3 regions of the Streptomyces sp. NPDC050548 genome follow, and region 1 is predicted to be linked to each of the others. Evidence: riboswitches for the same ligand, from Rfam matches in the RefSeq annotation. Region 1 holds a riboswitch; each other region holds the start of a gene.

What was found. A riboswitch is a leader RNA that binds a small molecule or an ion and turns the genes downstream of it on or off. The one in region 1 is predicted to bind S-adenosylmethionine.
Region 2: it holds a riboswitch for S-adenosylmethionine, as region 1 does, so the genes downstream of both, ACIBJH_RS13075 (aminotransferase class V-fold PLP-dependent enzyme) here and thrC (threonine synthase) in region 1, are expected to answer to the same signal.
Region 3: it holds a riboswitch for S-adenosylmethionine, as region 1 does, so the genes downstream of both, ACIBJH_RS06215 (amino acid ABC transporter permease) here and thrC (threonine synthase) in region 1, are expected to answer to the same signal.

The regions. Positions count from the first base shown of each region.
Region 1 covers NZ_JBITGV010000001.1:1,197,590-1,204,092, reverse strand. Annotated here, with positions in the region: gene ACIBJH_RS05700 (trehalose-6-phosphate synthase) at 1-1,452, opposite strand, end outside; gene ACIBJH_RS05695 (glucosyl-3-phosphoglycerate synthase) at 1,559-2,503, opposite strand; SAM riboswitch class I at 2,686-2,837, shown strand; gene thrC (threonine synthase) at 2,853-4,169, shown strand; gene ACIBJH_RS05685 (MoaD/ThiS family protein) at 4,258-4,533, shown strand; gene ACIBJH_RS05680 (cold-shock protein) at 4,965-5,171, shown strand; gene groL (chaperonin GroEL) at 5,513-6,503, shown strand, end outside.
Region 2 covers NZ_JBITGV010000003.1:626,265-632,767, forward strand. Annotated here, with positions in the region: gene ACIBJH_RS13065 (cytochrome bc complex cytochrome b subunit) at 1-820, shown strand, start outside; gene trpD (anthranilate phosphoribosyltransferase) at 955-2,019, shown strand; SAM riboswitch class IV at 2,100-2,216, shown strand; gene ACIBJH_RS13075 (aminotransferase class V-fold PLP-dependent enzyme) at 2,383-3,756, shown strand; gene ACIBJH_RS13080 (Lrp/AsnC family transcriptional regulator) at 3,988-4,269, opposite strand; gene ACIBJH_RS13085 (rhomboid family intramembrane serine protease) at 4,266-5,051, opposite strand; gene ACIBJH_RS13090 (hypothetical protein) at 5,213-5,452, shown strand; gene ACIBJH_RS13095 (NYN domain-containing protein) at 5,490-6,503, shown strand, end outside.
Region 3 covers NZ_JBITGV010000002.1:80,278-86,780, reverse strand. Annotated here, with positions in the region: gene ACIBJH_RS06240 (LLM class flavin-dependent oxidoreductase) at 1-520, opposite strand, end outside; gene ACIBJH_RS06235 (putative leader peptide) at 633-722, opposite strand; gene ACIBJH_RS06230 (GNAT family N-acetyltransferase) at 770-1,507, opposite strand; gene ACIBJH_RS06225 (ABC transporter substrate-binding protein) at 1,588-2,616, opposite strand; gene ACIBJH_RS06220 (amino acid ABC transporter ATP-binding protein) at 2,662-3,459, opposite strand; gene ACIBJH_RS06215 (amino acid ABC transporter permease) at 3,456-4,436, opposite strand; SAM riboswitch class IV at 4,771-4,879, opposite strand; gene ACIBJH_RS06210 (glutathione S-transferase C-terminal domain-containing protein) at 4,956-5,840, opposite strand; gene ACIBJH_RS06205 (putative leader peptide) at 5,908-6,021, opposite strand; gene ACIBJH_RS06200 (alginate lyase family protein) at 6,137-6,503, opposite strand, start outside.

The sequences.
Region 1 (6,503 bases):
CTGGGCCGGGGGGAGTGCCGTGGCCGCGACGGCCAGCCTCTTTGTTCGTTCGGCGCGTTCCTCGGCCGGCATGGTCAGGGCCTCGTGGAGGGCGTCGGCCGTGCCGATCACGTCGTACGGGTTGACGGCGATCGCGTCCTTGCCCAGTTCCTGGAACGCGCCCGCCTCGCGGGACAGGACCAGCGCGCAGCCCTCGTCGGAGACGACCGGGACCTCCTTGGCGACGAGGTTCATGCCGTCGCGGATGGGGTTGACGAGGGCCACGTCGGCGAGGCGGTACGCGGCGAGGGAGCGGGCGAAGTCGTCCTTGACGTGGAGGACGACCGGGGTCCAGCCGGGCGTCTGGTAAAGGGAGTTGATCTCGTCGGCGACCCGTTGCACCTCGGCCGTGTAGTTCCGGTACACGGCGAGGTCCTGCCGGGACGGGTAGGCGAAGGCCACGTGCACGACCCGCTCCCGCCACTCGGGGTGGTCGTCGAGGAGTTGGCGGTAGGCCAGCAGTCCGCGCACGATGTTCTTGGAGAGTTCGGTGCGGTCGACGCGGACGATGGTCCGGCGGCCCTCGCCGATCTCCTCGCGCAGCGCGGCCATCCGCTCCTCGACGTCCGCCTGGTGCGAGCGCGCGTGCAGGAACTCGGCGTCGGCGCCGAGCCCGTGCACACCGATGAGCGTCCGGCGGGTGATCCGCTCCTGGTGGGTGGGCCCGTCCTTCCCCAGGTGCTCGATGGCCCGCGGGGCGCCCGACGGCCACGTGGAGAGCCAGCGATCGGTGTCGACCCCGCCCGCGCAGTTCTGGAACGCCGTCGCCCAGCGCCAGGTCAGGAACCCCACCCGGTCCGCCCCGAGCATGCCCTCCATCAGCCGCGCCTGGATGTCGTCGGGCAGCATCCGGAAGTAGTCCTGCGGCGCCCACGGCGTGTGCGAGAAGTGTCCGATCCGCAGGTCCGGCCGCAACTCCCTCAGCATCCCCGGGACCAGACACAGGTGGTAGTCCTGCACCAGTACCGCCGCGCCCTCGGCCGCCTCCTGGGCCAGCGCCTCGGCGAACGCCCGGTTGTATGTCTCGTACGACTCCCACTGGCGCCGGAACTCCGCGTCGAAGACCGGCTCCAGCGGGGTCTGGTACAGCATGTGGTGGACGAACCAGAGCACGGAGTTGGCGATGCCGTTGTACGCGTCGGCGTGCACGTCGGCCGGAATGGCGAGCATCCGCACACCGTCCTCGCCGACGCCCCGCCGTACCGCCTCCCGGTCACCCTCCGACAGCGCCGAGCACACCCACAGCGCCCCCGCGTCCGGCCCGATCGCCGAAAGACCCGACACCAGCCCGCCGCCCCCGCGCCGGGCGTGCAGCGAACCGTCGTCGCCCACCTCGTACGAGACCGGGCCGCGATTGGACGCGACGAGCACCTGAGCTGCACCGGGAGAGGGCGTGGAAGCCGTGGAAGCCATACGGCACAACCTAGCCCGGCCCGGAAACACTCAAACGTACGGACGGCCCGCGGCGGACTGTCGGAGTCCGTATACGGCCCCCGGGCCCTGGCTGTCGTGCCGTCGGCTACGCCACCTTGCGCGACTGGTACTCGGTGATGTCCGCCATCGGCGGCCGTTCCTCCGTGTCCACGGAGTACGTGCGCGGCTCGAAACCGTCCGGCCCCCGCTCGAACTGGGTCAGGGACGGCCGGATGAGATGCCCGCGGGCCAGCCTCAGCTGTGCCGTGCGGTAGATCTGCGCGGCCATCCGCCCCAGTGCCTGCCCGTCCTGGTGCCGGTGCTTGCGCACACCCACGTCGACCTGGGCGAGGGCGTCCAGGCCCACCAGGTGCAGCGCGTCGACGAGCATGCCCAACTCGACGCCGTACCCGACGGGGAACGGCAGCTGTTCGAGCAGCGAGCGCCGGGCCGCGTACTCGCCGCCCAACGGCTGGACGAATCCGGCCAGTTGAGGCCAGTGCATGTTCAGCAGCGGGCGGGCCATCATCTCGGTGACACGTCCGCCCTGGCCGGCCGCGCCGCCCAGCGGGCGGTCGTACATCGCCTTGACGAGGTCGACGCCGGGGTCGGTGAGCAGCGGGCCCACGATCCCGGTGACGAAGTCGGAGGAGAACTCCTTCAGGTCCGCGTCGATGAAGCAGACGATGTCGCCGCTGGTGACCAGCAGCGAGCGCCACAGCACCTCGCCCTTGCCGGGCACGGTGGGGATGCGGGGCAGGATGTCGTCGCGGTGCACGACCCGGGCGCCCGCCGCGGCGGCCACCTCGGAGGTGCGGTCGGTGGACCCGGAGTCGACGACGACGATCTCGTCGACGAGCGGGACCTGCTGCATGAGGTCGTGACGGATGATCGCGACGATCTCACCGACCGTCGCCTCCTCGTTGAGCGCGGGCAGCACGACGGAGACCGACTGGCCCGTGCGGTGCTTCGCGGCCAGGATCTTGTGGAGCGGCCGATCGGTCAGGGACCAGGAGCGGGTGCTCAGCCAGTGCTCGACTTCCTTCAGCACGTTGCGCGGCTCCTCTGCGTTCTCTCGGCGAGGACTGGTCACAGACAGTGAGTATGTGATCCATCTCGCGGTTCGGACGGCTCACTCAACTGTCCTGGCCTTCGGTTACAGTCTTGAACAACGCTGATGACCATCGCATGTCGGGGGCCGTCGGCGAGACAATTGCATACACAACTGAACACCGCTCATCCAGAGGGGCAGAGGGATACGGCCCGTTGAAGCCCCGGCAACCCTCCAGCCGGTCTTGCCGCATGGTGACCATGCGCCGAGGCTCCCGGCTCGGGAAGGTGCCAAATCCGTCTCACGGCGAAACGCGTCGTGAGGAAGATGAGGAAAGGGCCTCGCCTCCATGGCTGCGCAGACTGTTGCAAGCACCACGAACCCCGCGAAGACGGACACGAAGTCCGCAGACGCCGTTGATCTCGGCCCCGCCACCGCGCTCTCCTGCCGCGAGTGCGGCCACCGCGTCCCGCTCGGCCCGGTCTTCGCCTGCGAGGAGTGTTTCGGCCCGCTGGAGATCGCCTACGACTTCTCGGCCTACGACACCGAAGAGCTCCGCAAGCGGATCGAAGCGGGCCCCGCGAACATCTGGCGTTACGCGCCCCTCCTGCCCGTCCCCGCCGACGTGGCGACCAAGCCGAACATCAACCCCGGCTGGACCAAGCTCGTCCAGGCCGACAACCTCGCCCGCGAACTGGGCGTCGACGCGGGCAAGTTGTTCGTGAAGGACGACTCCGGCAATCCGACGCACTCCTTCAAGGACCGCGTCGTGGCACAGGCCATCGAGGCCGCCCGCGCCTTCGACTTCACCACCCTCTCCTGCTCCTCCACCGGCAACCTCGCCGGCGCCGTCGGTGCCGCCGCCGCCCGGGCCGGCTTCCGCTCCTGCGTGTTCATCCCGCACGACCTGGAGCAGGGCAAGGTCGTCATGGCCGCGGTCTACGGCGGCGAGCTGGTCGGCATCGAGGGCAACTACGACGACGTGAACCGCTTCTGCTCCGAGCTGATCGGCGACCCGGCCGGCGAGGGCTGGGGCTTCGTCAACGTCAACCTGCGGCCGTACTACGCGGAGGGCTCCAAGACCCTGGCGTACGAGATCTGCGAGCAGCTCGGCTGGCAGCTTCCCGACCAGCTGGTCGTGCCGATCGCCTCCGGCTCGCAGCTCACGAAGATCGACAAGGGCCTGCAGGAGCTGATCAAGCTCGGTCTCGTCGAGGACAAGCCGTACAAGATCTTCGGCGCCCAGGCGGAGGGCTGCTCGCCGGTGTCCGTCGCGTACAAGGCGGGGCACGACGTCGTACGGCCGCAGAAGCCGAACACCATCGCGAAGTCCCTCGCCATCGGGAACCCCGCGGACGGGCCCTACGTGCTGGACATCGCCCGGCGTACGGGCGGTGCCGTGGAGGACGTCACCGATGAGCAGTGTGTGGACGCGATCAAGCTGCTGGCGCGCACGGAGGGGATCTTCGCGGAGACCGCCGGTGGGGTGACCGTCGGGGTGGCGAAGAAGCTGATCGAGAACGGGCTGCTGGATCCGACGTTGACCACGGTGGTGCTGAACACCGGGGACGGTCTGAAGACGTTGGACGCGGTTGCCGGTACTGGGCTCACCGCGACGATCCGGCCGAGTCTTGAGTCGTTCAGGGAGGCTGGGCTCGCGTCCTAGCGTCGTTGTTCGTCTGCGGGCCGGTGGGGGCTGGTCGCGCAGTTCCCCGCGCCCCTAAAGGCCCCCACCTGACCGGAGGTTGAAAGTCATGAGCGTGACCGTTCGCATCCCCACCATCCTGCGCACCTACACCGGCGGCAAGGCAGAGGTCGCCGCCGAAGGCGCCACCCTCGCCGAGGTCATCAGTGACCTGGAGAAGAACCACACCGGGATCTCCGCCCGGGTCCTCGACGACCAGGGGAAGCTGCGTCGGTTCGTCAACGTGTACGTCAACGACGACGACGTGCGGTTCGAGCAGGGGCTGGAGACGGCGACTCCGGACGGGGCCGGCGTCTCGATCATCCCGGCCGTTGCCGGAGGCTGATCGTTACCCTGGGTAATGCCGATTACCGAGAGTTCATCGAATTGCCCCCTCCGCTGGAGAAGCGGAGGGGGCAATTCTCTATGGTTGAGCGGGGTACAGTTGGGGAACGCGCTCCACTCGGCATGCCGAACGCATATGAGTACCGGCTCCGCGTGCGATGAGAAGCAGCCAAAGTGTGCAGGTCTTTTGCGCCTTATGTGCCCTTTATCCGGCCCGACTTGCCCTGAAGTCGGACGAATTATCCGTAAATTCCCGACCGGTCCTGCCCGGAATTCTCGTCGGATTGACCTGTTGCAGACGGCAGTTGGACGGATACATTCGGCCGCGGTCGACGCGTTCCGGCGCACGCCCCCAATCCTGTGGGGGGTGAGGTCTGACCCGGATCCGCGAAGTGCGGATCCGTGCAAGGGCCAGTAATAGGGGAGTTAGGCATGGCTCAGGGCACCGTCAAATGGTTCAACGCGGAGAAGGGGTACGGCTTCATCGCGGTCGACGGTGGTGCGGATGTTTTCGTCCACTACAGCGCGATTCAGATGGACGGCTACCGCACCCTGGAAGAGGGTCAGCGGGTCGATTTCGAGATCTCGCAGGGTCAGAAGGGGCCGCAGGCGGACATGGTCCGGCTCGCGACCGGCTGAAGCACGCGCCGACGAACAGCAGCGACGTTCTTCGTTCTTCATCGAAGGGCTCGTACTCCTGGGGGGTCACCTCCTGGGGTACGGGCCCTTCGGCATGCCCGGGACCGGGGGCCGGAGCAGGGGCCGGAGCGGGTGTCAGAACCTGGGAGCCGCTTGCACTCGACCATGCCGAGTGCTAATCATTGGCGTTAGCACTCTGAAGGTGAGAGTGATAACGAAGGATCGGGTCGGTGAGGCCCGCAGGCCAGGTGGCGCAAGGAGCCACGGGGCAGGCGAGCCGTCCGTCGCGGGCGCCAGCGCGGTCCGGAGCAATCCACCCCAGTCCGGGAGGACCACTTCACATGGCCAAGATCATCGCGTTCGACGAGGAGGCGCGGCGAGGCCTTGAGCGCGGCATGAACCAGCTCGCCGACGCCGTCAAGGTCACCCTCGGCCCCAAGGGCCGCAACGTCGTCCTTGAGAAGAAGTGGGGCGCCCCCACGATCACCAACGATGGTGTCTCCATCGCCAAGGAGATCGAGCTGGAGGACCCGTACGAGAAGATCGGCGCCGAGCTGGTCAAGGAAGTCGCCAAGAAGACGGACGACGTCGCCGGTGACGGTACGACCACCGCGACCGTCCTCGCCCAGGCCCTCGTCAAGGAAGGCCTCCGCAACGTAGCCGCGGGCGCCAACCCGATGGCCCTCAAGCGCGGTATCGAGAAGGCCGTCGAGGCCGTCTCCGGTGCCCTCCTTGAGCAGGCCAAGGACGTCGAGACCAAGGAGCAGATCGCCTCCACGGCCTCCATCTCCGCCGCCGACACCCAGATCGGCGAGCTCATCGCCGAGGCGATGGACAAGGTCGGCAAGGAAGGCGTCATCACCGTCGAGGAGTCGCAGACCTTCGGTCTTGAGCTGGAGCTCACCGAGGGCATGCGCTTCGACAAGGGCTACATCTCGGCGTACTTCGCGACCGACATGGAGCGTATGGAGGCCGTCCTCGACGACCCGTACATCCTGATCGCCAACTCCAAGATCGCCAACGTCAAGGACCTGCTCCCGCTCCTGGAGAAGGTCATGCAGTCGGGCAAGCCGCTGCTGATCATCGCCGAGGACGTCGAGGGCGAGGCCCTGTCCACGCTGGTCGTCAACAAGATCCGCGGCACCTTCAAGTCCGTCGCCGTCAAGGCCCCGGGCTTCGGCGACCGCCGCAAGGCGATGCTGCAGGACATCGGCATCCTGACCGGCGGTGAGGTCATCTCCGAGGAGGTCGGCCTCAAGCTGGAGAACGCGACCGTGGACCTCCTCGGCCGCGCCCGCAAGGTCGTCATCACCAAGGACGAGACCACCATCG
Region 2 (6,503 bases), on a different contig from region 1:
CTTCCTGGTCTTCGGTGTCATCGCGGCCATCGCGGCGATCGCCTCGATCAACCCGATCTGGGCCATGGGCCCGTACCGCCCGGACATGGTGTCCACGGGCGCCCAGCCCGACTGGTACATGGGCTTCTCCGAGGGCCTGATCCGCTTCATGCCCGGCTGGGAGATCAACTTCTGGGGTCACACGCTCGTCCTGGGCGTGTTCATCCCGCTGATCATCTTCCCGCTGGTCCTGGTCGCGATCGCGGTCTACCCGTTCATCGAGTCCTGGGTCACCGGCGACAAGAGCGAGCACCACATCCTGGACCGCCCGCGCAACGTCCCGACCCGTACGGCCTTCGGTGCCGCGTGGATCTCGTGGTACTTCGTCCTGCTCGTCGGTGGCGGCAACGACATCTGGGCCACGCACTTCCACCTGTCGATCAACTCGATCACCTGGTTCGTGCGTGTCGCCTTCTTCGTGGTGCCGGTGCTCGTCTTCATCGCCACCAAGCGGATCTGCCTCGGCCTCCAGCGCCGCGACAAGGACAAGGTGCTGCACGGCCGCGAGTCGGGCATCATCAAGCGCCTGCCGCACGGTGAGTTCGTCGAGATCCACGAGCCGCTCAGCCAGGACGCGCTGCACACGCTCACCGCGCACGAGCAGTACGTGCCGGCCGCGATCGGCGCGACGGTCGACGAGAACGGTGTCGAGCGCAAGGTCAAGGGCACCGAGAAGCTGCGCGCCAAGCTGAGCGAGGCGTACTACGGCGAGGAGTCCCAGATCGCCAAGCCCACCGTCGAGGAGTACAAGGAGATCACGAGCGGCCACGGCCACCACTGATCGCTGAGGCGTCGCCACGCCACAGTCGAAGGGCCCCGTCCGAACACCGGACGGGGCCCTTCGCCGTGTCCTGAGCTGGATAGGGTGGGGACGCATATTTGAACCATGTTTCTACGACACTCAGGAGCGGCCGTATGAGCGCTGTGACCCCCGCTGGAGGCGACACCGCGGCGGCCCGTTCCTGGCCCGACGTACTGAGCGCGCTGCTGGCCGGACAGGACCTGAGCACCGCCGACACGGCGTGGGCGATGGACCGCATCATGAGCGGTGAGGCCGCGGACGCGCAGATCGCGGGCTTCCTGGTGGCGCTGCGGGCCAAGGGCGAGACGGTCGAGGAGATCACCGGTCTCGTCGAGACGATGTACGCCCACGCGAAGCCGCTGGACATTCCGGGTCCTGCCGTCGACATCGTCGGTACGGGCGGCGACCGGGCCAAGACGGTCAACATCTCGACGATGTCCGCGATCGTGATCGCCGGTACGGGGGCGAAGGTCGTCAAGCACGGCAACCGGGCCGCGTCCTCGGCGAGCGGTTCCTCAGACGTGCTGGAGAAGCTCGGCATCAATCTGAACCTGCCGACCGAGCAGGTGGCGCGGGTGGCGGCGGAGGCCGGGATCACCTTCTGTTTCGCGGCCAAGTTCCACCCGTCGATGCGGTTCGTCGGCGCGGTCCGGGGGGCGCTGGGGATTCCGACCGCGTTCAACCTCCTCGGCCCGCTCACCAACCCGGCGAAGGTCACCTCGTCGGCGGTCGGCTGCTTCGACACCCGTATGGCCGGGCTCATCGCGGGCGTGCTCGCCGAGCGCGGCTCCTCCGCGCTGGTGTTCCGCGGTGACGACGGTCTGGACGAGCTGACGACCACGGCGACCTCCCGGGTGTGGATCGTCCGCGACGGCAAGGTCACCGAGGAGTCCTTCGATCCCCGGGACGTCGGCCTCGAACTCGTCCCCGTGGAGGCCCTGCGCGGCGCCGACCCCGACTACAACGCGGGCGTCGCCCGCCGCCTCCTGGACGGCGAGCCGGGCCCGGTGCGGGACGCCGTACTCCTGAACTCGGCGGCTGCCCTGGTGGCGCTGGAGCGGGGGGACGGGCCGTTGGCGGACCGGATCAGGGCCGGGATGGAGAAGGCGGCGGAGTCGATCGACTCGGGTGCCGCCAAGCGGACCCTGGAGCGCTGGGCGGCCGCCACCAACGCGTAGCCGTCCGTACGGCGGTCGTCGTCCCGCGATCCGGACACGGGTTGCGGGACGACGATCACTTCACGTACGTTTTCCGACCAGGTCATGAGTGACAGTCATGAGGCCCCGGCCGACTGTCCGGCAACCCTCCGTCCGTGGCGGGGTGCCCCGGGTGAAGACCAGGCCGTAGGCAGCGAGGTCTGCGGCAAGCGCGGGCCCCTCGAAAGACACCAGGGGTCCTGGTCATCGAGGGAGCCCTCTGTGAGCAAGCGAATGCGATAGGGCGTCGAGCCCCGCCTCCGCACATCCCCTTTCACCCCCTCCGTGCTTGAGCCATGTCCCGCTCGCACGGCGGAACCGCCTTGCCTCTCACAGGAGTTCGCCATGTCTGTCTCCACCACGGCCACCGCTACGACGCTTTGCAGTGACATTTCGGGGGCGCTGCCCGTTCTCGGCCGGGATGTCACCGTCCCGCTCGTCACGGGCGGCGAGGTCACCTACGCGGCGCTCGACTACGCGGCCAGCGCCCCCGCCCTCCAGCGCGTCTGGGACGACGTGGCGGCCTACGCCCCGTACTACGGCAGCGTCCACCGAGGCGCCGGCTACCTCTCGCAGCTGTCGACGGACCTCTTCGAGAACGCGCGGAAGACGGTCGAGGAGTTCCTGGACTGCCGCCCCGACGACCAGCTGATCTTCACCCGCTCCACCACGGACTCCCTGAACCTCCTCGCCGCGGCCCTCCCCGCCGACTGCCAGGTCTTCGTCTTCGAGACCGAGCACCACGCGTCCCTGCTGCCCTGGAAGGACGCCCGGGTCACCTACCTCAACGCCCCGCGCACTCCGGCCCAGGCCGTCGAGACCCTGCAGCAGGCCCTCGCCGCCCGTGACCCCTACAGCCCGGCCCTGGTCTGCGTCACCGGCGCCTCGAACGTCACCGGCGAGCTGTGGCCGGTACGGGAGTTGGCCGCCGCGGCTCACGCCCACGGCGCCCGGATCGTTCTAGACGCCGCCCAACTCGCCCCGCACCACCCGGTGTCCGTCCAGGACCTCGACGTCGACTGGATCGCCTTCTCCGGCCACAAGCTGTACGCCCCCTTCGGCTCCGGAGTCCTCGCCGGCCGCGCCGACTGGCTCCAGGCCGCCGACCCCTACCTCGCGGGCGGCGGCGCCAGCCGCAAGGTAACTCGGCGTGAGGACGGGGGAGTTGACGTGGAGTGGCACGACAGCGCCGCCCGCCACGAGGCCGGCTCCCCGAACGTCATCGGCGCCTACTCCATCGCGTCGGCCTGCAAGGCGCTGACGGAGGCGGGCTTCGACGCGCTGGTGGCCCGCGAGCAGCACCTGATCGCCGAGGTCCGCGCGGGCCTGGCGGCGATCCCCCAGGTCAAGGTCCTGTCCCTCTTCGGCGACGACGCCCCGCGCGTGGGCGTGATCTCCTTCGTCGTCGAAGGCTGGAACAGCTCCCACTTCGCAGCCGCCCTCTCCGCCGAGTACGGCATCGGCGTCCGCGACGGCCTCTTCTGCGCCCACCCCCTGGTCCGCACCCTGCTCGGCAGCGACCCGGGGACCCAGGGCGAGTGCGGCTCCCCCGAGGCGGCCCCCGGCGAGAAGTCCCTCAACGCCATCCGCGTCAGCTTCGGCGCGGGCACCCCGGACGAGCACGTCGAGCGTTTCGTGACGGCAGTACGGGAACTGGTGACCGACGGCGCGAAGTGGAACTACCGTACGCAGGACGGCCGTTGCGTGCCGGCGGTGTGACCGTCCAGGGGTGGGGATTCTACTTGGGGCGAGCGGAGCGGCGGCGGCCGTACGGTGTGCAGGTCCGTCGCTGGGCGGACGTGACGCAGACACAGGACGGTGCGTCCCGACGGTTCCGGGTGACGGGCCTCGGGAGCAGCCCACCCAGGGGCGCGGGGAACTGCGCGACCAGCCACAACGCACGGTCAGTCGCAAACGATCCGCGCCCCCCACCCCACTAGGCGCCCAACCTCAAGAATCCAGCCCAATGGCGAACGCAGCCTCAAGATCGTGCTGGGAGTACGTCCGGAACGCCACGTGCGTGTCCGTGCCCTCGACGCCCGGGATCTTGCTGATCCGGCCGGGGATGACCTCCGCCAGGTCCTCGTGCTGTCGCACCCGCACCATCGCGATCAAGTCGTACGTACCGGTGACGGAGAAGACCTCGCTCACGGATTCGAGCGCGGCGATCGACTCGGCGATCTCCGGAATCCGGTCCACGCTGGTCTTGATGAGGACGATCGCGGTGATCACGGCTGGTTCTCTCCCTCGGGGACCGTTGCTGGGGCGGCCCTCACTCTAGTCGCCCGCCCGTCGCCCGCCACCGCCCTTCCAAGGCCGCCCTTCGGGCCCTTCTTTTTCCTGAATCTGACCCACGCGTAACCGAACCCCAGCGTGAAGCCCACCAGGTGGGCGAGGTACGCCACCCCGGGCCCCTGTGCGGCCTGGCCCGCCGCGAGCCACTGCAGCGCCGCCCAGAACGGGAGTACGACCCACGCCGGGAAGCGCAGCGGCAGGAAGAAGAGGAAGGGGAGGAGGCTCGTCACGCGGGCCCGGGGGAAGAGGTAGAGAAACGCCCCGAGGACCGCCGAGATCGCCCCGGACGCGCCGACCAGCGACTGCGCGGAGTCGGCGTTGGCCAGCGCGTAGCCCAGCAGTGCCAGATAACCGCAGGCCAGGTAGAAGAGGGTGAACTCGACTCGGCCAAGACGTTCCTCGGTCATCGCTCCGAAGACGTAGAGGAAGAGCATGTTGCCGAGGAGATGGATCCAGCTGCCGTGAATGAAAAGGGCGGTGACCGGGGTCAGCGCCTCTCGCCCCGGGCTCGCGAACAGGTCGGCCGGTACCACTCCCCAGCGGTGGAAGTACGCCCGCTGGGCGGCGAGCAGCGCGTCCCCGGTGCCGTAGGAGGGGACGAAGCCCGAGGCCGGGCCGAGGACGAAGATCAGACAGCACAGGGCGATCAGGGCGTATGTCATCGGTGCCGAGGTGTTCCGGAGGGCTCTGACGGCCGCTGTCGCCCAGGTGCTGATCATGGATACAGAGCATGACGTAACGGGACGCACCGGGGCAGGGTGCCTCGCCGCTGTGGACGACCGAGCGGCGAGTACCCGCCAGGCCGTAGGGTTACGAGCCACACTCGCCGGGCAAACCGGCGATCACGGAAACTGGAACAAGAAGGAAGCGGACAGCCACGATGACGGTACCCCTGCCGACCGCCTCGACGCGGTGGCGCTGCACCCTCTGCGGCAACCTCACGCGCTTCGACGTGACGCGTTCGTCGAAGGTCGTGGAGTACCTCCACCTGGACCTGGCGGGTGAGCCGAAGGTGGAGGAGCGCGAGGTGGTCAGTGAGACCATCGAGTCGGTGCGCTGCCGCTGGTGCAACGCCGTGGATCAGGTGGAACTCGTGGACAGGCCGGGCGCCGGCTCCTGAGAGGGAGCGGCCCCGCACACGTATTGGGGTGTGAGGGATGGTGGAGAACTCAGGCGGGGGGCCGGGCGACGGCGCCGCCGAGGTGCTCGACCGTCCGCTGCCCGACGGCGTGCGGAGGAGAGTCGTACAGATCGTGTCGGACGGGTTCGGCGGTCTCACCGTCGCCGAACTGCCCGCGCAGCTACGACAGTACGCCCGCTTCGCCCCCAACCGGCGCGCCAAGTTCGCCGGCAACGCGATGGCCGCCGCGCTGGAGACCGATCCGCTGTTCCGGCAGCGTATCGGGGAGAAGCTGAGAGAGACCCAGCCGGAGCTGACCGGCGCCCTCGACTCCGGCTCGCCGCCCCCGGCCGCGGATCCGCTCGACGTGGCGGCCGCGGCCTATGTGCTGCGCCCCACCGGCTGGGTCAAGCTGGTGACCGCCGCCGGCGAGGAGGCGCTGCGCGCCGACGCCGAGCGCGCCGACGAGGAGAGCCGGGCCGAACTGGAGCGGCTGCGCGAGGAGTTGGCGCAGGCGCGGGACGCGACCCGGACCGAGACCGAGCGGTTGCGCACCGAGCTGGACGCGGCGAAGAAGGAAACGGAATCGCTGCACCGCAAGCTGCGGTCCGCGCACAGCGACATCAAGCGCGGTGAGGCCGCCCTGCGCAAACTGCGCGCCGAGACGGACACCGCGCGCGCCGAGGGCCAGGCGCAGCTGTCCGCGGCCGAGAGCGAGGGCCGGCGGCTCAAGGCCCGGCTCGCCGAGGCGGAGGCGGCCCTGGAGGCCACCCGCAAGGCGGCCCGGGAGGGGCGCAGCGTCGAGGACATGCGGGTACGGCTGCTGCTCGACACCGTACTGGAGGCGACCCAGGGGCTGCGCCGCGAACTGGCGCTGCCGCCCGTCTCCGTACGGCCCGCCGAGACCGTCGACGCGGTCGAACCGGGACGAATGACCCCGAAAGACATCGCGGCGCGGGCGCTGTCCGAGAACGACCCCGCGATCCTGGACCAGTTGCTCGCGCTGCCGCAGGCCCATCTGGTCGTCGACGGCTACAACGTCACCAAGACC
Region 3 (6,503 bases), on a different contig from region 1:
CGTCGAAGTGCTCGGCGAGCCGTTCCTGTCCGGCCGGGGTGCGCAGGCTCTCCAGGTCGATCGGCGGGAAGTCGCGCCTGCCGAAATGGTCGGCCTCGTGCGGCCGGGCGGAGAGCTGCACCCGCACACCGGCGCGGCCGGTGCTGACGTAGTCGAGGGTGGCGATCGCCTTGGATATGTGGAACGGCTCCGTGTGCGTGGACACCACCGTCGGGACCAGGCCTATGTGGCTGGTGAGCGGTGCGATGCGGGCCGCGACGAGTACGGCGTCGAGGCGGCCGCGGACCTGGTCGGTGCGGCCGTCCAGTTCGCCGTAGCGCGAGGACTGGAGGCCGAGGCCGTCCTCGAAGGTCACGAAGTCGAGAAGGCCGCGCTCGGCCTCGGCGACCTGGTCGGCCCAGTAGGCGGCGGTGAACAGGTCGCGGGGCCGGGCCACCGGCTCGCGCCAGGAGGCGGGGTGCCAGCCGGTGCCGTCGAGGGCGACGGCGAGATGCAGAGGAGAAGGGGAGGTCGATGACACGAGTGGTGCCTTCCTGAAGGTCCGTACGAGATCGCCGGCCCATGGACAGGGGCGCACGGCGGCTGGGGAGCGCAGCGAATGGGGGTCCCCCCGGCCGAAGGCTGGGGGAGGGTCAGGGGCGACAGAGCGCGCCGGCCACGCGCAGCAGGTCTATGTGCTGTCGCGTGGTGAGTCGCACGTGGAGGACCGCGGTGCCGCACATGTGCTCCACCTCCACGGATTCCGGCTTCATAGGGGGCAACCGCACGGCTATGCCGTTTCTTCCGGATCGGCGGCGGAAGTCGGGCCGGTGAACCGTACGAGCGAGAAGACGGTACGGGCGCGCAGGGTGAAGCCGATCGACTCGTACAGCCGGATGGCGTCGGTGTTGGTGGCCGCGGCGTGCAGGAAAGGGTGGTCGCCGCGTTCCTTGATGCCGGCTGCGACGGCGCGGACCAGGCGGGTGGCCAGGCCCCGGCCGCGGTGGTCGGGGTCGGTGCACACGGCGCTGATCTCGGTCCAGCCGGGCGGGTGGAGGCGTTCGCCGGCGAGCGCGACGAGTCGGCCTTCGTGGCGGATGCCGAGGTAGGTGCCCATCTCGACGGTGCGGGGCAGGTAGGGGCCGGGTTCGGTGCGGGCGACCAGGTCGAGGATCTCGGGCACGTCGTCGGGGCCGAGGAGGACGGCCTCAGGGTCGGGTTCGGCCCGCAGGCCGGTGTCCACCAGCTGGACGCCCTGTCCGGAACGGACGATCTCCCAGCCGTCCGGGGTCTCGCTCACTCCGCGCACGGCGGCGGTGGAGCCGGGGCCGATGAGCGTGGCCAGGTCGGCCCAGGCGCGTCGGTCGTCGTTGTCGGTGATGGCGTTGAAGCCGGCCACGTCGACGGGGTAGCGGGCGGCGCGGCCGACGCGTTCGGCGAGGTGGGCGTGCGGGCCGGTGAGCGCGGCCCAGGCCGGGTTGTCCAGGACGTGGGAGGTGGTCGTTTCGATACTGGCGGTGGAAGACATCGGGTGACGGCTCCGGTACTGGTCGCACGGGGCGGGGACCCCGCCGGGGCGTGGCGGGGTCCCCTTGCTGAGAGGGTGGGTCAGGAGTCGGTCTTCGGCAGTCCGGGCGGGTTGATCTCGGACTTGGCGACGGCCTCGTTGGAGAGGTTCCAGGCGGCCAGCCACTTCGCGTACTGACCGTTCTTGATCAGGTAGTTGATGGCGTCCGCGAGGGGCTTGGCGAGGCCGCTGTTCTTCTTCGCGGTGGCCGCGATCAGGCCCTGGAGGGTGGATCCGGCGCCGGAGTACGTGCCCGCGTTGCGGACCGCCTTGGCCGTGCCCTTGGTCGAGGAGACCTGGTAGGCGACCGAGGGGTTGGGGGCGAGGTAGGCGTCGATCTTCCCGGAGGCCAGCGCGAGGTAGGTGCTGTTGTTGTCCTGGAAGTACTTGACGGTGAGCGCCTTCTTGCCCTCGGCGGCCAGCTTCTTCTTCCACTCCAGGAGGATCCGCTCCTGGTTGGTGCCCGCGCCCACGGCGACGGTCTTGCCGGCGAGGTTCTCGTAATTGCCGTCGAAGTTCCAGGAGTTGTCGGCCTTCACCGCGAAGCCGAGGTTGTCCTCGCGGTAGGACGCGAACTCGTACTTCGCCTTGCGCTCCTCGGTGTCGGTGACGTTGGAGAAGGCGACATCGACCTTTCCGCTGTCGAGGCCGATGAAGAGGCTCTCCCAAGTGGAGTTCTTCAGCTCGGGCTTGAGGCCGAGGACGGCGGCGACCAGGCGGGCGATGTCGGTCTCGGAACCGGTGAGGGTCTTCTGGTCCGAGCCCACGTAGCCGAGCGGCGGGGAGCCGGCGGGCAGGAAGCCGACGCCGATCTCCAGCTTGCCGCTCTTCGCTATGGACTTGGGCAACTCGGCGCTGATCGACTTCACTTCGGCGACCTTGAGCTTCGCCTCCTTGGCCGCACCGAGGGAGAAGGCGCCCACGGTGACCGTGCCGGAGGCGGCACCGCCGGACGTGGTGGCCGCGTCACTGTCGCCGCCGCAGGCCGCGAGACCACCGGCGAGGGAAGCGAGGACGGTTCCCGCGGTGAGTCCGCGAGTGATTCTGCTGCGCAGGCTGAGAGTAGACATGGCTGTTCCTAGGCTCGGTGTCGAGGGTGAAGGTGAGGAAGGGGTTCAGAGGACCTTGCTGAGGAAGTCCCTGGTCCGTTCGTGCTGTGGCCTGTCGAGGACCTCGTGGGGCGGGCCCTGTTCGACGATCTTTCCGCCGTCGATGAAGACGACCCGGTCGGCGACCTCGCGGGCGAAGCCGATCTCGTGGGTGACGATGACGAGGGTGGTGCCGCTGGTCGCCAAGTCCTTGATGACGGAGAGGACTTCGCCGACGAGTTCGGGGTCGAGGGCGGAGGTCGGCTCGTCGAAGAGAATGACGCCGGGGCGGAGGGCCAGTGCCCGTGCGATGGCGACGCGCTGCTGCTGGCCGCCGGAGAGCTGCCTCGGGTAGGCGCCGCTCTTCTCGGCGAGACCTACGCGGCCCAGCAACTCCCTTGCCAGTTCCAGGGCTTCGGGCTTGCCGAGCCTGCCGGTGGCGACCGGGGCGGCGGCCACGTTGTCGAGGACGGTCAGGTGCGGGAAGAGGTTGAAGTTCTGGAAGACGAACCCGATCCGGCTGCGCTGCGCGAGGATGGCACGCTCGCTCAACTCCTTGAGCCGTCCGCCCTGTTGCTTCACCCCGATGAGTTCGCCGTTGACGCTGACGTAACCGATCTCGGGCTTCTCCAGGTGGTTGATGACCCGCAGCAGCGTGGACTTGCCGGAACCGGACGGGCCGAGGATCACGGTGACCTCGCCGGGCCGCACGGTGAGGTCGACGCCGTCCAGCACGCGGTGGGCGCCGTACCACTTGTGGACGTCGTGCACCTCTACGGCGGCGGGTGTGATGTCCGCCAGGGGTTCGACGGTGTTCGTGGTCATACGGCGGTCTCCCTGCGGATGCGGGCCCGCAGATCGGTGACACCGGTGCGGAGTTTCTGGATCGGGGTGGGCGGCAGGTTGCGGGTGGCGCCCCGGGCGTAGTGCCGCTCGACGTAGAACTGGATGACGGACACCACGCTGGTCAGGATCAGGTACCAGACGGTGACGACCAGGAGCAGCGGCACGATGTCGCCTGGGTAGGTGGAGCCCATCGTCTGCGCGGAGCCGAACAGGTCGAGCAGCGAGACGTAGAAGACCAGCGAGGTGCTCTTGATCAGGCCGATCAGCTGGTTGACGTAGTTCGGGGTGATGGAGCGCAGCGCCTGCGGGAAGACGATTCTGCGGAACTGGTAGCCCTTGGGGAGGCCGAGGGCGGAGGCCGCCTCGTGCTGGCCCTGGTCGACGGAGAGGATGCCGCCGCGGACCACTTCGGCCGCGTACGCCGCCTCGTTGAGGCTGAGTCCGACGACGGCGACGACCATGTCGGTGGCGAGCTTCGACTCGTCGACGGAGAAGAAGGCGGGTCCGAAGGGGACGCCGATGCTGAGCGTCTGGTAGAGGGCGCTGAAGTTGTAGAGGAAGATCAGCACCACGATGAGCGGGATCGAGCGCAGCGCCCACACATAGATCCAGCTCACCGCGCGCAGCACCGGGCTCTTGGAGAGTCGGGCCAGGGCGAGCAGGATGCCGCCGAGGAGACCCAACACCGCGCTGAGCGCGGCGACTTCGAGGGTGATGACGAGTCCGTCGAGGATCGTCGGGCGCAGGAACCAGTAGCCGAAGCGGTCCCACTGGTAGAAGGAGTTGGTGACCAGCCCGTGGACGAACTGGGCGGCCACCACCAGCACGACCAGGGTGACGATCCACCGGCCGGGCCGGCGCAGCGGCTGAACTCGCTGTGCGGTGAGGGGTTTTGACGGGGCGTCTGCTGCGGGGGCGTCGGCCAGGGACACAGTGGTGCCTGGGGGTTCACTCATGGTGGGCTCCGGCGGGTTCACAGACCCCGGTCCGTGGCGGTGGACGCGCGACGGCGGACGGCACGCGCGGGTGCGCGGGACCGGGGGCGGGGAAGGGGCAGGCACACCGGCGGGATCGGGTGTGCGTCAGAGGTGCGTGGGCCGACTGGTCGTCAGGCCCGACAGCGGGCGCGGCCCGGTGCGGTACACAGTGCGCTGCTGACCCGGAGCAGATCGACAGCGCGGTCGGCGACGAACAGGTTGGCGTACGACCGTACGCAGCCCTGCGGACGGCATGTGGCCGTCCTGAGAGCTGCGTACATGGCGTCACCTGTCACTGTTCCGGCCCCGCGGGGCCTCGCGCTTACCGAAACGTCATCCGGTCCGGTCGTCACCTGGGGCACCCCACCGCGTGCGAGGGTTGCCGGTCAGCAAGCCAGGGCTTGTCGCTGACACTCATGACCGTTCTGGCCGCAAGTTAAGACAATTGCCCGAACGAATGTCAACGGCCGTCCACCAACTGGACGGTGGGCACGCCGCTCAACTGCGGCAAGCTCCCGTTTCGTCCGCCGCATGGGCCGCCCAGTCCAGGATCTGGACAGCGGCACCGGCGGCCTCCAAGCCCTGGCAGCGGGCGTGGTGGCGGCGGGCGATGCCGTCGAGGTCCAGATGGGTGCCGAAGGCGGGGTGGGCGGCCAGCCGGCGGGCGTAGGCCCACAGGTGGGGGTGGTCGGCGACGCTCTGCACGGCGGCGGCGTCCAGGTGGTAGCGGTGCACGGTGTCGAGCTGCACCAGGGTCACCCACAACTCGACATCGGCTGCGGTGAGTTCGTCGCGGATCATGTGCTCGCGGCCGTCCAGCCAGCGGTCGAGCGAGCCCAGTGTCTCCAGCAGCAGGCCGAGGGCTTCGTCGCGCTCGGCCTGTTCGCCACCGGCCGCTCCGGCGCGCTGTGCCGCGTCCTCGATGCCCTGTGCGCAGAGCCGCTCGACGGCCTCGATCTCCGACTCGGCGCCGCACGGGTAGAGCCGGGGTCCGCCCGCACCGAAGTGCCGGGCGAGGTCGCGGGTGATGTCGGGGGCGTGGGTGCTGACGATGCGGCCGGACCAGTCGTCGCTGAGCACGGGCGCTGCGGCCGGTCCGGAGTAGCGGTGGGCGCTCGCCTCGTAGAGCAGGCGCAGTTCGGAGTGTCCACCACTCGGACAGTCGGGTACGGCGGAGAGGAACACGGCCGGACAGCTCTCGTGGAGGCCGAGGAGGCTGTGGGTGACGGCGATGCGCAGGCCGTCGGCGCAGGCGGTGGACAGATGGAGGCGGTAGCGGCGCGGCACGGCGTAGTGCCCGCTGCGCGCGTCGCTCCCGATCCGGCCCCTGAACAGGGGGGCGGAGCGGGGTGAGGGGACGGCGGCGAGAGACGTGACGGACATGGGACTCCCCGGGTACGGGCGCGTGGACGTACGCGCGGCGGAAGCGTCGTCGAACGGTGGACGGGGCTCAGCGCAGTGGGCTCATGGCGCTGCACACCCGCAGCAGATCGATGTGACGGCGGGAGGTCAGAAGGGGCGAACGGTCCACTCGGCTGGTGGTGACCGGCTCAAGGCGCCCCATGTTTCCCTACCTGTTCACTAGGATTCCCTACTGGAGTGTCGATCCACCGTCGCCCGGGGTCAAGAGGGCGTCCACGGGTCGGGCACAGGTCCCGACCCGTGGACAGGCCGGGCCGCTACTTCGCGTACATCAGGGTCCCGAAGCCGAGCTGGTCGTAGCCACCGCTGTCGGTGCCGTAGTCACCTCCCCCGCCCTCGGGTGCGACGAGGTTGTAGTACATGGCCGAGATGTACTTGTCGTCGAGGCCGATCCGCCGGTTGTAGTGGAAGTGGAGCATCGCCCACACCGGCCGGATCTGGCCGCGCGAGGAGGCGGAGATCACCGTCTGGGACGACTGGGCGCAGCTCTGCCCGGTGCCCCAGGTGTAGGTGGTGAAGGGCACGTCGCTGCCGCTGTTGTACTTCGCGACGTACTGGGCGGCCTTCATGAAACGGCGACTGTCGTACGAGTACAGGTCGTCGCCCTGGTTCCAGGCCATCTCA